DNA from 3 places in the Arthrobacter sp. TJ-254 genome. Region 1 is predicted to be linked to each of the others. Evidence: riboswitches for the same ligand, from Rfam matches in the RefSeq annotation. Region 1 holds a riboswitch; each other region holds the start of a gene.

What was found. Region 1 has a riboswitch for cyclic di-AMP ahead of AC4D14_RS09005 (NlpC/P60 family protein). Riboswitches for the same ligand answer to the same signal wherever they lie in the genome.
Region 2: another riboswitch for cyclic di-AMP. It lies ahead of AC4D14_RS05515 (M23 family metallopeptidase); the one in region 1 lies ahead of AC4D14_RS09005 (NlpC/P60 family protein).
Region 3: another riboswitch for cyclic di-AMP. It lies ahead of AC4D14_RS02360 (C40 family peptidase); the one in region 1 lies ahead of AC4D14_RS09005 (NlpC/P60 family protein).

The regions. Positions count from the first base shown of each region.
Region 1 is NZ_JBZCNF010000003.1:58,532-61,774, reverse strand. Features, by position in the region: gene AC4D14_RS09010 (NlpC/P60 family protein) at 185-1,009, opposite strand; gene AC4D14_RS09005 (NlpC/P60 family protein) at 1,053-1,838, opposite strand; cyclic di-AMP (ydaO/yuaA leader) riboswitch at 1,844-2,010, opposite strand; gene AC4D14_RS09000 (M23 family metallopeptidase) at 2,119-2,952, opposite strand; gene AC4D14_RS08995 (iron-dependent transcriptional repressor DtxR) at 3,180-3,243, opposite strand, start outside.
Region 2 is NZ_JBZCNF010000002.1:102,205-105,447, forward strand. Features, by position in the region: gene AC4D14_RS05510 (siderophore-interacting protein) at 1-988, shown strand, start outside; cyclic di-AMP (ydaO/yuaA leader) riboswitch at 1,109-1,317, shown strand; gene AC4D14_RS05515 (M23 family metallopeptidase) at 1,321-2,130, shown strand; gene AC4D14_RS05520 (diacylglycerol/lipid kinase family protein) at 2,182-3,144, opposite strand.
Region 3 is NZ_JBZCNF010000001.1:503,482-506,724, forward strand. Features, by position in the region: gene rnc (ribonuclease III) at 1-372, shown strand, start outside; gene mutM (bifunctional DNA-formamidopyrimidine glycosylase/DNA-(apurinic or apyrimidinic site) lyase) at 380-1,345, shown strand; cyclic di-AMP (ydaO/yuaA leader) riboswitch at 1,469-1,646, shown strand; gene AC4D14_RS02360 (C40 family peptidase) at 1,650-2,564, shown strand; gene AC4D14_RS02365 (NAD-dependent epimerase/dehydratase family protein) at 2,621-3,243, opposite strand, start outside.

The sequences.
Region 1 (3,243 bases):
ATGCTCGGGATAAGTTCTTCGGATTAACAATGCCTAGGGTAGCCGACCTGCGCGCCGGGGCGAATAGAAAGAGCGAAGTTGCGGCGCGGAGGCAGGGGCGGCACTTTAAGAGAAAGGAACCGGCAGCACCGCTGCCGGTTCCTTTCTTCAGCTGTTGGTTCGAAGAACCACCAGGCGCTGGGTGTCAGCCGCCCACGCGGATGAACACGGGGCCGGAACCGAGCTGCGCCGGGGCGATGACGGTCGAGTTGCCGTTGAAGCCGCCGTGCACAGCCTGGCCGCCGCCGATGTACACAGCGATGTGGGCCAGGCCCATGCCGCCGTTGGCGTAGTAGATGAGATCGCCCGGAACTGCTTCACCGGCACTGACGGTGCGACCCAGGGACAGGTAGCCTGCCGGCCAGCCGTGGAAGTTGATGCCGGCTGCGGCGAGGGAGTTGCTCACGAGCCGGGTGCAGTCCTGGTTCACGCCGAGCTGGGCCTTGGCCGCCGCGGCGATGGTTGCGGCCTTGCCGGAGGATGCTGCGGGAGTAACCTTGACGGCCGGAGCGGCCGGAGCTGCCTGCGCCTTCCGTGCGGCGGGAGCCTTCACGACGGCGGGAGCGGCCTGCACGGCTGCCGGAGCTGCCTGCACGGCCGGGGTGGCCTGTACTGCCGGTGCTGCCGGGGCCGATGGCTCCGCGGCAACGGTCACCTCGACGGTGACGGGCTTGGCGACGGCCTTGACCGGGGTTCGGTTGAAGGCGACCTTGGCGTTGGCGTCGGCGACGACGACGGCGGGGCTGGCGTCGACCTTGAGCGTCGAGGCAAAGGATTCACGCTCGGGCTGCAGGTCCGCGGCGTTGGCCGCGACGCCGGTTGTCAGGACCAGGCCGGATGCAGCAGCGATGACTGCGGCCTGCCGTCCCATGCCGCCGGCGTTCTCGGTGACGGCTTTGGCAAGGGCTGCAAGGGGTGCGGTGTGCTGGACTTCGGCACGGTGGCGGGCGATCGGGGCGCGAGAAGACATAGGGGTTCTCCGGAGTGTGAGAGGGGGAGTGTGAAAGTGGGGTTTAGCGGACGCGGACGAAGCTTGCGCCGGGAAGATCCGAGAGGGAGTGAAGACCGGTGTTCAGCCCGTTGAGGCCGCCGCTGATGACCTGGCCGTTGCCGACGTAGATTGCCACGTGGCCCGCGGTGATCACGAGGTCACCGGCCTGCGGGGATCCGACGACGTCGCCGTACTGGAAGAACTGGCCCGGAGCGAGGTCGCCGACGGACTTTCCAACCGAGCGCAGTGCCTTCTCGACCATGGCGGTGCAGTCCTGGGCAACGCCGATCTGGGAGTATGCGGAGCCGACGAGGGCGCCTGCGATTCCGGCGGACGGCTTCGCGGCGGGAGCGGGAGCGGCAGGAGCCGGAGTGACTGCGGCGGCCTGGACTGCGGGGGCGGCAGGAGCTTTTGCGGCAGGGGCTGCGGCAACAACGACCTCTGCGGCTGGAGCCGGTGCGGCGGGAGCCTCGACGGCCGGCGCCTCGACCGGTGCCGCAACGACGACGGCGGGGGTGACGTTCACGGCTTCGCGCTCAAAGGAGACGGCGGCCGTGGCTGCGGCGCTGACCTTCGAGGCTGCGGGGGCAGTCACGCTCAACGATGAGGTTGACTGCACTTCGCGCTCTGCGGCGGGTGCTGCGTTTGCGGGAAGACCTGCGGTGAAGACGAGGCCTGAGGCTGCGACAAGGACGGCGGCCTGGCGGCCTACAGTTCCTGCATTCGAGGAAACGGCCTGAGAAAGAACTGTGAGCGGGCTCGCTGACACGTGGGCCGCGCGGTGGCGACCCAGAGAATTATTGGACACGTGAAATTGCCTCTCCCAATGCCTGCGAGGTGAGCTGTCGGATTCGGATGGGAGTCACCCGGCCGCTGACGAATCAGCGACTTAACCCCAAGGATTTCTTGCGAAACCCAAAAATTGGTTCCCCCGCCTCTGCCATGCGAATGTGCGGACGGACCTCAGGCAATGGCAGAGCTAGGCGATTTGCTTGAGGGCGCCAGACCTATGACGATCTGGCACGAGTAGAACGTACCCTAGATCACGCAGATTGTCACATTACGGTCACGGAAGGGTCGAGGGTGTGTTACAGCCAGCCCAGAGGGTCGACGACCTGGCCCTCGATCATCACCTCAAAATGGAGGTGGCAGCCCGTTGAAGCGCCGGTTGATCCGCTCTGCCCGACGCGTTCGCCCCGCCGCACCTGCTGGCCTTCGGACACCTCGATAACCGAGAGGTGGTTGTACGTGGTTTCCAGGCCGTTGCCGTGGTCCACAACGATCCGGTTTCCTCCCCCATAGGGGTGCCATCCGGCGAAGGTCACGGTACCTGCGGCAGCCGAATATACCCGGGCGCCGCAGGCCGCACTGAAGTCCTGGCCCCTGTGGAGTTCCCCGAGCCCTGTCATCGGACTTGGGCGGAAGCCGAATCCGGAGGTTTCGACGAGGGCGTCAAGGGGGCCCGTCAGCGCGCCTTTGGCCGCCGCCGGGGTCGCTGATCCAGCCGAGGCGGTCATGACCGCCTCGAGCCGCGCGTCGGCGCCGAGGGTAGTGCTGAGCGCGGCGCGGTCGAAGTCGACGCGGGCCGAGGCGGGAACATGCACTTCGGCGCCCGCCGGGGCCGCCTCAGCGGTTGCGGAAGCCGGCACCGCGGCTGTCGTGGGCCACGCGACGGTCAGGGCGATGCCCGACACGGCGGCAGCCATCGCGACCTTCTGGCTCAGTCCCGAAAAGGAAAGGTCCTCGCGGTATCCGGCTGCCCGGCGCCGGCGCTCGGTGCGGTGCGCATCGCGCGGGCGCGGAGCGGCCGCCGGGTGCCGCGTTCCGCGGCTGCGGCGCTCGGCCCGGTGCGCATCCCTCGGACGCTCGGAGACAACCGGAACACCCGCCCGGCGGCGTCCTGACACTTCCTGCTTCAACAAATACGTTCCCTTCCTACGGAGCTGCGCAACGGATCTGCGGGAGCGAAACGAAATCCGCAGGAACATGGCTGCGGCGCACTCCAAGGAAGATCACGGCGAGGTATCGAGGGTCAGTCTGGCAGTCCCGGAGCGTTGACGCAAAGTGACCACGTTGTTATCAACTGTGTTCAGGGCGTAGCTGCCCTGTTTCCCCATGATGCGGCCCGCGCCGGGGCCGGTCCGGCGCCTTAGGCGACGGAGACGAAAACGTGGGAAGCGACTTCCGGCGGCAGTTCAAGGGCCCCGTCGACG
Region 2 (3,243 bases), on a different contig from region 1:
ACGCGTCCAAAGGATCGGTGCGAACTTCAACCGCATCACCTTCGCCGGGCCAAGCCTGAAGGACTTCGGGGTCGTAGGACCCACCCACGACCTGCGGATCAAGGTGCTGATCCCGCCGGCCGACGGGAACGCGCCCGACATCGCCGCACTGATGCGGGCCGATCCGGAGGGCCGCGGCTGGTACCAGCAGTGGCTCGGCCTCGACCCGGCAGTGCGCGGCGCAATGAGGACCTACACCGTGCGCAGCACGCGCTGCACGGCGGCAGAACCGGAAATTGACGTCGACTTCGTACTCCACTTCGACGCGAACGGCAGGGGCGGACCCGCCTCGCAGTGGGCGGCGGCCGCCGGTCCCGGCAGCAGGATATGCCTCATCGGACCGAACGTTAACGCCGCGCGCTGCTCCACCGCAGGCGCCTACGGCGGCATCGAGTGGGCCCCGGGCCTGGCGCAGCGCGTGCTGCTTGCCGGCGACGAAACCGCCGTTCCGGCCATCGGCGCGATCCTTGAAACGCTGCCCGCCGACATGGGAGGCCATGCCTTCCTTGAAGTTCCCGACGCCGCCGACATCCAGCCGCTTCCCACGGCCTCGAAGGTGGCGGTCACCTGGCTGGTCCGTAACGGGTGCGAACACGGTGAACTCCTCGGAGCCGCGGTGCGCAATGCGGTTCCCCAGCCCGGGTGGGCCGCCCTCGGGGCAGCGCCGGGCGGCGCCGACGGCGGGGAAGTGGCAGCGGGCCCCGAACCCGAGGACGTCGACATCGAACAGGCCGTCCTGTGGGAGACGCCGCAGCGCCTTGAGGCCTCCGGGCATGAGAACGGCGGCGGTGACCAGCCCGCCGGAACCCGGCCCTTCTACGCCTGGATCGCGGGGGAGGCGGCAGTGGTCCGCGGCCTGCGCCGCTATCTGGTGCGCGAGGTCGGCATCGACCGGAAACAGGTGGCCTTCATGGGGTACTGGCGCCTCGGCCGGGCCGAATCGGCATGATTGTGCAGCGCTTCACACAACGACACGCCGGAAGCCATGTAACGGAATTGTAACTTTAGGCGAAGCGAGTAGTATTACTCGGAGTCTGAACCAACTTTTGAGGTCCGCACGCCAAACCCTGTCAGCGGACCGCCCTCAACCTTGCATGACAGGGGCGGAGGACCCACCACCCGGCAGTCAGCGACTGCCTCGGGGTGAAGCCTTCACTGCACTAACTGTCCGCAGTGCAACGAGCCGCAGCGCAAGCTGCCGCTGCGTTGCGCAGTGGGGCCGAGTCAACTCTTGCTCGAACCCGACAGCTAACTTCGCCGGCGTTCGAGAGAGGTATTTTCGTGACCCAGCCGGCCATGTCCGGGCGCCGCCGCGCGCCCGGAGCCGTCCCGAGCACTCCTGCAGCAACCGTGGTGTCCGACCGACCCTGCGAACTTCCCAGCCGTCGCGACCTGCGTCCGCAACCGTCGGCCCGGAGCGGCAAGGGCAGCCTGACCGCGAGGATCCGCCAGGGCGGCCTCGCCGCGGGAGCACTGTTCGTTGGGGCAGGGCTCATCATGGGTGCCGTCGCCCCTTCCCAGGCAACCGCCGAGTCCCCGATCAGCCAGGCGGCCGCGGCCGAACCGGCGCCCGAGGTGACCGCCGACGCCAAGGCGAAGATCGACTTCGGCCGGCAGAGCCCCGCCGCCGTCGCAGGCAAGGCCGAAGCGAAGGCCAAGGCCCTCTCCAGCAGCGTCAAGAAGGCGAAGGCCAAGAAGGCCGCAGCCCTCGCAGCACCCCTCGACAACCTTTCGGTCGCCTCGACCTTCGGATACCGGGTGAACCCGCTCGGCGGATACGCACCCGAACTCCACACCGGCATCGACTACGCGGGAGCGTGCGGCACCCCGGTCAAGGCAGCGGACGACGGCAAGGTCATCGACTCAAGCTGGCACCCCTACGGTGGAGGCCAGCGGATCGTCATCGACCACGGCGCCGGAATGAAGACCACCTACAACCACCTCAGCCAGCTCGGGGCCAGCGTGGGGCAGAAGGTTTCCCGCGGGTCCCTGATCGGCGCTGTGGGGACCACCGGCAACTCCACAGGCTGCCACCTCCACTTTGAAGTGCTGATCAACGACGCCAAGGTCGACCCGCTTCCCTACCTGTAGGAAGCGCGCCCGCCGGGCGTGATGCTGCAGCAGCCTGCAGCGCGTGCCGGATTACGGCAGGGGGTTGCTCAGGATTGCAGGGTCCTTGCTACCGAAGGGCATGCGCAGCCGCAGCGCCTCGGGCATCATTTCGAAGGACATGTGCGTGGCCCGTCCCAGCGGGTCTCCGTCAAGCTGGACCTCAAGCGGTTCGTGGAGCTGCACTTCGGCGCGGCTGCACTGGAAGTACTGAAGGGACGGGTCTTTGCCCTTCCCGCGGGCAAACAGTTTCCCGGCCACGTTGAGCCAACCCAGCTTTCCCCGCGGAGCGACGGTCATGAGGTCAAGGAGGCCGTCGTCGATCTTGGCGCCCGGGAAAATTTCGAGCCCACCCATGATCTTTCCGCAGTTCCCGCCCATCACGCTGCGCAGCCGGCGCTCGAAGGGCCGGCCGCCGTCAACGGTGATTGTGGTGCGTGCCGGACGGCCCGGAAGGTTCCGGATGCCCGCGTCGACATACGCGAGCCAGCCCACGCGGTCCTTCAGGTCATCGCGCGTATCCGACATGATGGCGGCGTCGTAACCGAGCCCGGCCATCACCAGGAACACGTGGGCCTCCTGCGCGCGGTCAACCGTGACATGGACGACGTCGATCCTGCGCTCGGTCCCGTTGAACGCGGTCTCAACGGCCTCCTCGGGGTTGTCCACGGCGATGTCGAGGTTGCGAGCCAGGAGGTTCCCTGTCCCCAGCGGCACCAGCGCCATCACCGTGTCAGTGCCCGACAGCTCCTCCGCGACGCAGCGCACGGTGCCGTCGCCGCCGGCCGCAATGACGACGTCGACCCCGGCACGCAGCGCCTCCTGCGCCTGGCCGTGGCCGGGGTCCTCCGGCGTGGTCTCCAAAATCAGCGGCTCAAGCCACCCTTCCCGCGCCGAAATGCGCGCGACGATCTCCCGCACGTCCTGCCCGGTGTTCTTGATCGGGTTCAGGATGAGTGCTGCTCGCCGTCCGGGTGTGCCGGGGGTGGTGGTCATGGAGTCCTTCGGTCGAAGTGCGGAAAATGGCGCGCCAAGGGGCATCTGCGCATGAGCTTACCGCGCTGAGTCCCCGGACCGGGAGGAGGACGGGGTAGC
Region 3 (3,243 bases), on a different contig from region 1:
AAATCCTCGATCCTTGCCGACACCATGGAGGCCGTCATCGGCGCCGCCTACCTCAGCCACGGCATAGAGACGGCGCAGGCCCTGGTGATGCGCCTGATCGGACCGCTGCTCAAGGACTCTGACGCGCTCGGGGAAGGCACCGACTGGAAGACCCGCATCCAGGAAACCGCCGCGGCACGGCGCCTGGGGCTGATCGACTACCAGGTCACGGGCACCGGGCCCGACCACGCGCGCTCCTTCGAGGCGCTGCTCGTCATCGGGGGCACCCCCTACGGAACCGGAACAGGCCACTCAAAGAAGGAAGCAGAGCAGGCAGCAGCCGCCGCTTCCTGGAAAATCCTCGGCGACACCGCACCGGTCGAAGGGCGCTAGGCACAGTTTGCCCGAACTCCCGGAAGTTGAAGTCGTCCGGCGGGGTCTGGCCCGCTGGGCCCTCGGCCGCTCCGTGGAGCGTGTGGAGGTCCTCGACCCCCGTTCCCTGCGCCGCCACCCTTTGGGGCCCGACGACTTCGCCGGGAACCTGACCGGCGCACGCATCGTCGACGTCGTCCGCCGTGGGAAGTTCCTGTGGATGCCGCTGCTCCCCGCCGACGCACCCGAGGACAAGACACCCTCCGTGGCGCTCATGGCGCACCTCGGGATGAGCGGCCAGATCCTGATGCAGGAACCGCGGGTACCGTCCGAAAAACACCTGAAGGTCCGTCTCGAGCTTTCGTCCGCGGTCGACGGTCTGGGTGCGCCGCTGCCGTCGGAACTGCGCTTTGTGGATCAACGGATCTTCGGTGGGATGTTCCTCACCGACCTCGAGCCCACCCAGGATGGACACATTGGCGGGACGAGTGAGATTAATCTCGCCCTGATTCCCCGTGAGGCTTCTCACATCGCCCGCGATCCGCTCGATCCAGCCTTTTCATTCGAGGCCTTTCACGAGCGGCTTCGGAAGCGGCGGGTGGGCCTCAAGCGGGCGCTGCTCGACCAGGGGCTCATCTCGGGAATCGGGAATATCTACGCCGACGAAGCCCTGTGGGCATCCCGCCTCCACTTCGCGCGCCCCACCGAGACAATGCGCAGGCCAGACACGCTTCGGCTCGTGGAGGCGGTGCGGGATGTGCTCCTGCGGGCCCTCGATGCCGGGGGCACAAGCTTCGATTCCCTCTACGTCAACGTCAACGGGGAGTCGGGTTACTTCGTCCGCTCACTCAACGCCTACGGACGGGGCGGGCAGCCCTGCAGGCGCTGCGAGACGGATGGGGTGGCCTCCCTGATCCGGCGCGATGCCTTCATGAACCGCTCTTCCTACACCTGTCCGCGTTGTCAAAAAGCCCCGCAGAGGCCGCGTCGTTAGTCAACGTTTACCGGGCTGTGATCCAAATGTGACAATCCGATATCTCGCAGGTAGCCTTGAGTCTGCGCCGGGCCACTCGGCATCGGCGCCCTTCGTCAGACTGCCTAACCCTGTCGGTGACTGAAGGACCGTTCGCTTAACATTTCCGACAGGGGCGGGGGAACCGATAGCGGACCTTTCTTGAAAGGTCCTTGGGGTTAAGACGCATGACGGACATCTGCTGGGGAGATGTCCAACTTCGTGTGTCCGGGTGTCCCATCCGAACCCGACAGCTAACTCCGCAGGCATCGGGAGAGGCAACATCATGTCGAAGAATCGTTCAATCGCGCGCCACCGTGCAACCCCGGTCCGCTCGAATCCCCTTAAGACAGCATCACGTGCAGTATCCGCCGGCGCCAGTGTCGCGGGTCGCCCCGCAGCCGTTGTCGTCGCTGCATCGGGCATCATGCTTGGCGCCGCGCTTCCGGCAAGCGCCGCAGGCGAGGTCAACCTGTCGGCCCAGGCCGCACCGGCACCCGTCCAGCAGGCAGCTCCGGCTCCCGCCCCCGCACCGGCTCCTGCCAACGGCGGCTCAGTGACCCACACGGTCCGCGCCGGTGACACCCTCGGCCTCATCGCGGCCAACTACGGCGTCAGCCTCGATGCGATCTTCGCAGCGAACGGCCTTAGCTGGTCATCGGTTATCTACCCGGGACAGTCCGTTGTGATCTCCGGTGAAGGTGTCGCAGCGGCACCGGCTCCGGCCGCTCCGGCCGCTCCGGCCGCTCCGGCCCAGCCTGCAGCTCCGGCAGAGCAGGCTGCGCCGATCCAGACCGCCGCAGTCACAACTGCCGGCCAGATGGGCATCAGCAGCCAGAGTGCGAACATCCAGCCCATCGGCGTTGCAGCCAAGAGCGGCATCGTCGCCACGGCCATGCAGGGCGTTGGCGCGGGCTACGTGTACGGCGGCACCGGGTTCGGTACCTGGGACTGCTCCAGCTTCGTCCAGTGGGTCTACGCCCAGCACGGCATCGACCTGCCCCGCACCACCTGGGCCCAGTTCGCAGCCCTGAAGCCGACCAGCAACCCGCAGCCCGGTGACCTGGTCAGCCAGAACGGTGGAGGCCACGTTGGCATCTACCTCGGCGGCGGCAAGATGATCAGCGCCCTCAACCCCTCGCAGGGCACCCTCGTCCACGACGTGAGCGCCATGCAGGTTGACGGGTACTACACCCGCTAAGCGCACGGAATGAATGAAGAAGGCCGGTGCCCCTGGGCGCCGGCCTTCTTTGTGCCTTATCTGGAGCGGCTGTAATAGCCGGCGAGCCTTTCAAGGCCCTGATCGATGGATACGGCCGGCGTCCAGTCCAGCAGCTTCCGGGTCCGCCGCTGGTCGAACCAGTGGGCGGTCGAGAGCTGCTCGGCGAGGAAGCGGGTCATCGGCGGCTCGGAGGTCCAGCCGGCCCCCCGCCACAGCCGCTCCACGGCCGACCCGGCGGTACGCGCCAGTGGGCCGGGCACGTGCCAGCGGGGAGGGCTCACTCCACCGGCGGTGCAGATTCCGGCGATCAGCTCCCCGATCGGCCTAGGTTCGCCGTTCGTGACGACAACGGCTTCGCCCTCAACGTGCTCGATGCGGTGCAGTGCGGCAACGATCGCGGCGGCGGCGTTGTCGACATAGGTTGTGTCGATCATCGCCATCCCGGCGTCGAGCCGGGGGAGCCGGTGGGCGCGGGCGCGCTCGAGCACCCGTTCCACGAGCTGGGTGTCGCCGGGACCCCATACGACGTGCGGGCGCACCGCGGCAACCCGGAGGTCCGGCCCTGAGGCTTGGAGCGCGAGGAGCTCTGCCCGCGCCTTGGTGCGGGCGTAATCGCCCCGTGCCCGCTCCGGCGTCGCAGGGGTTGTACCGATGCCCA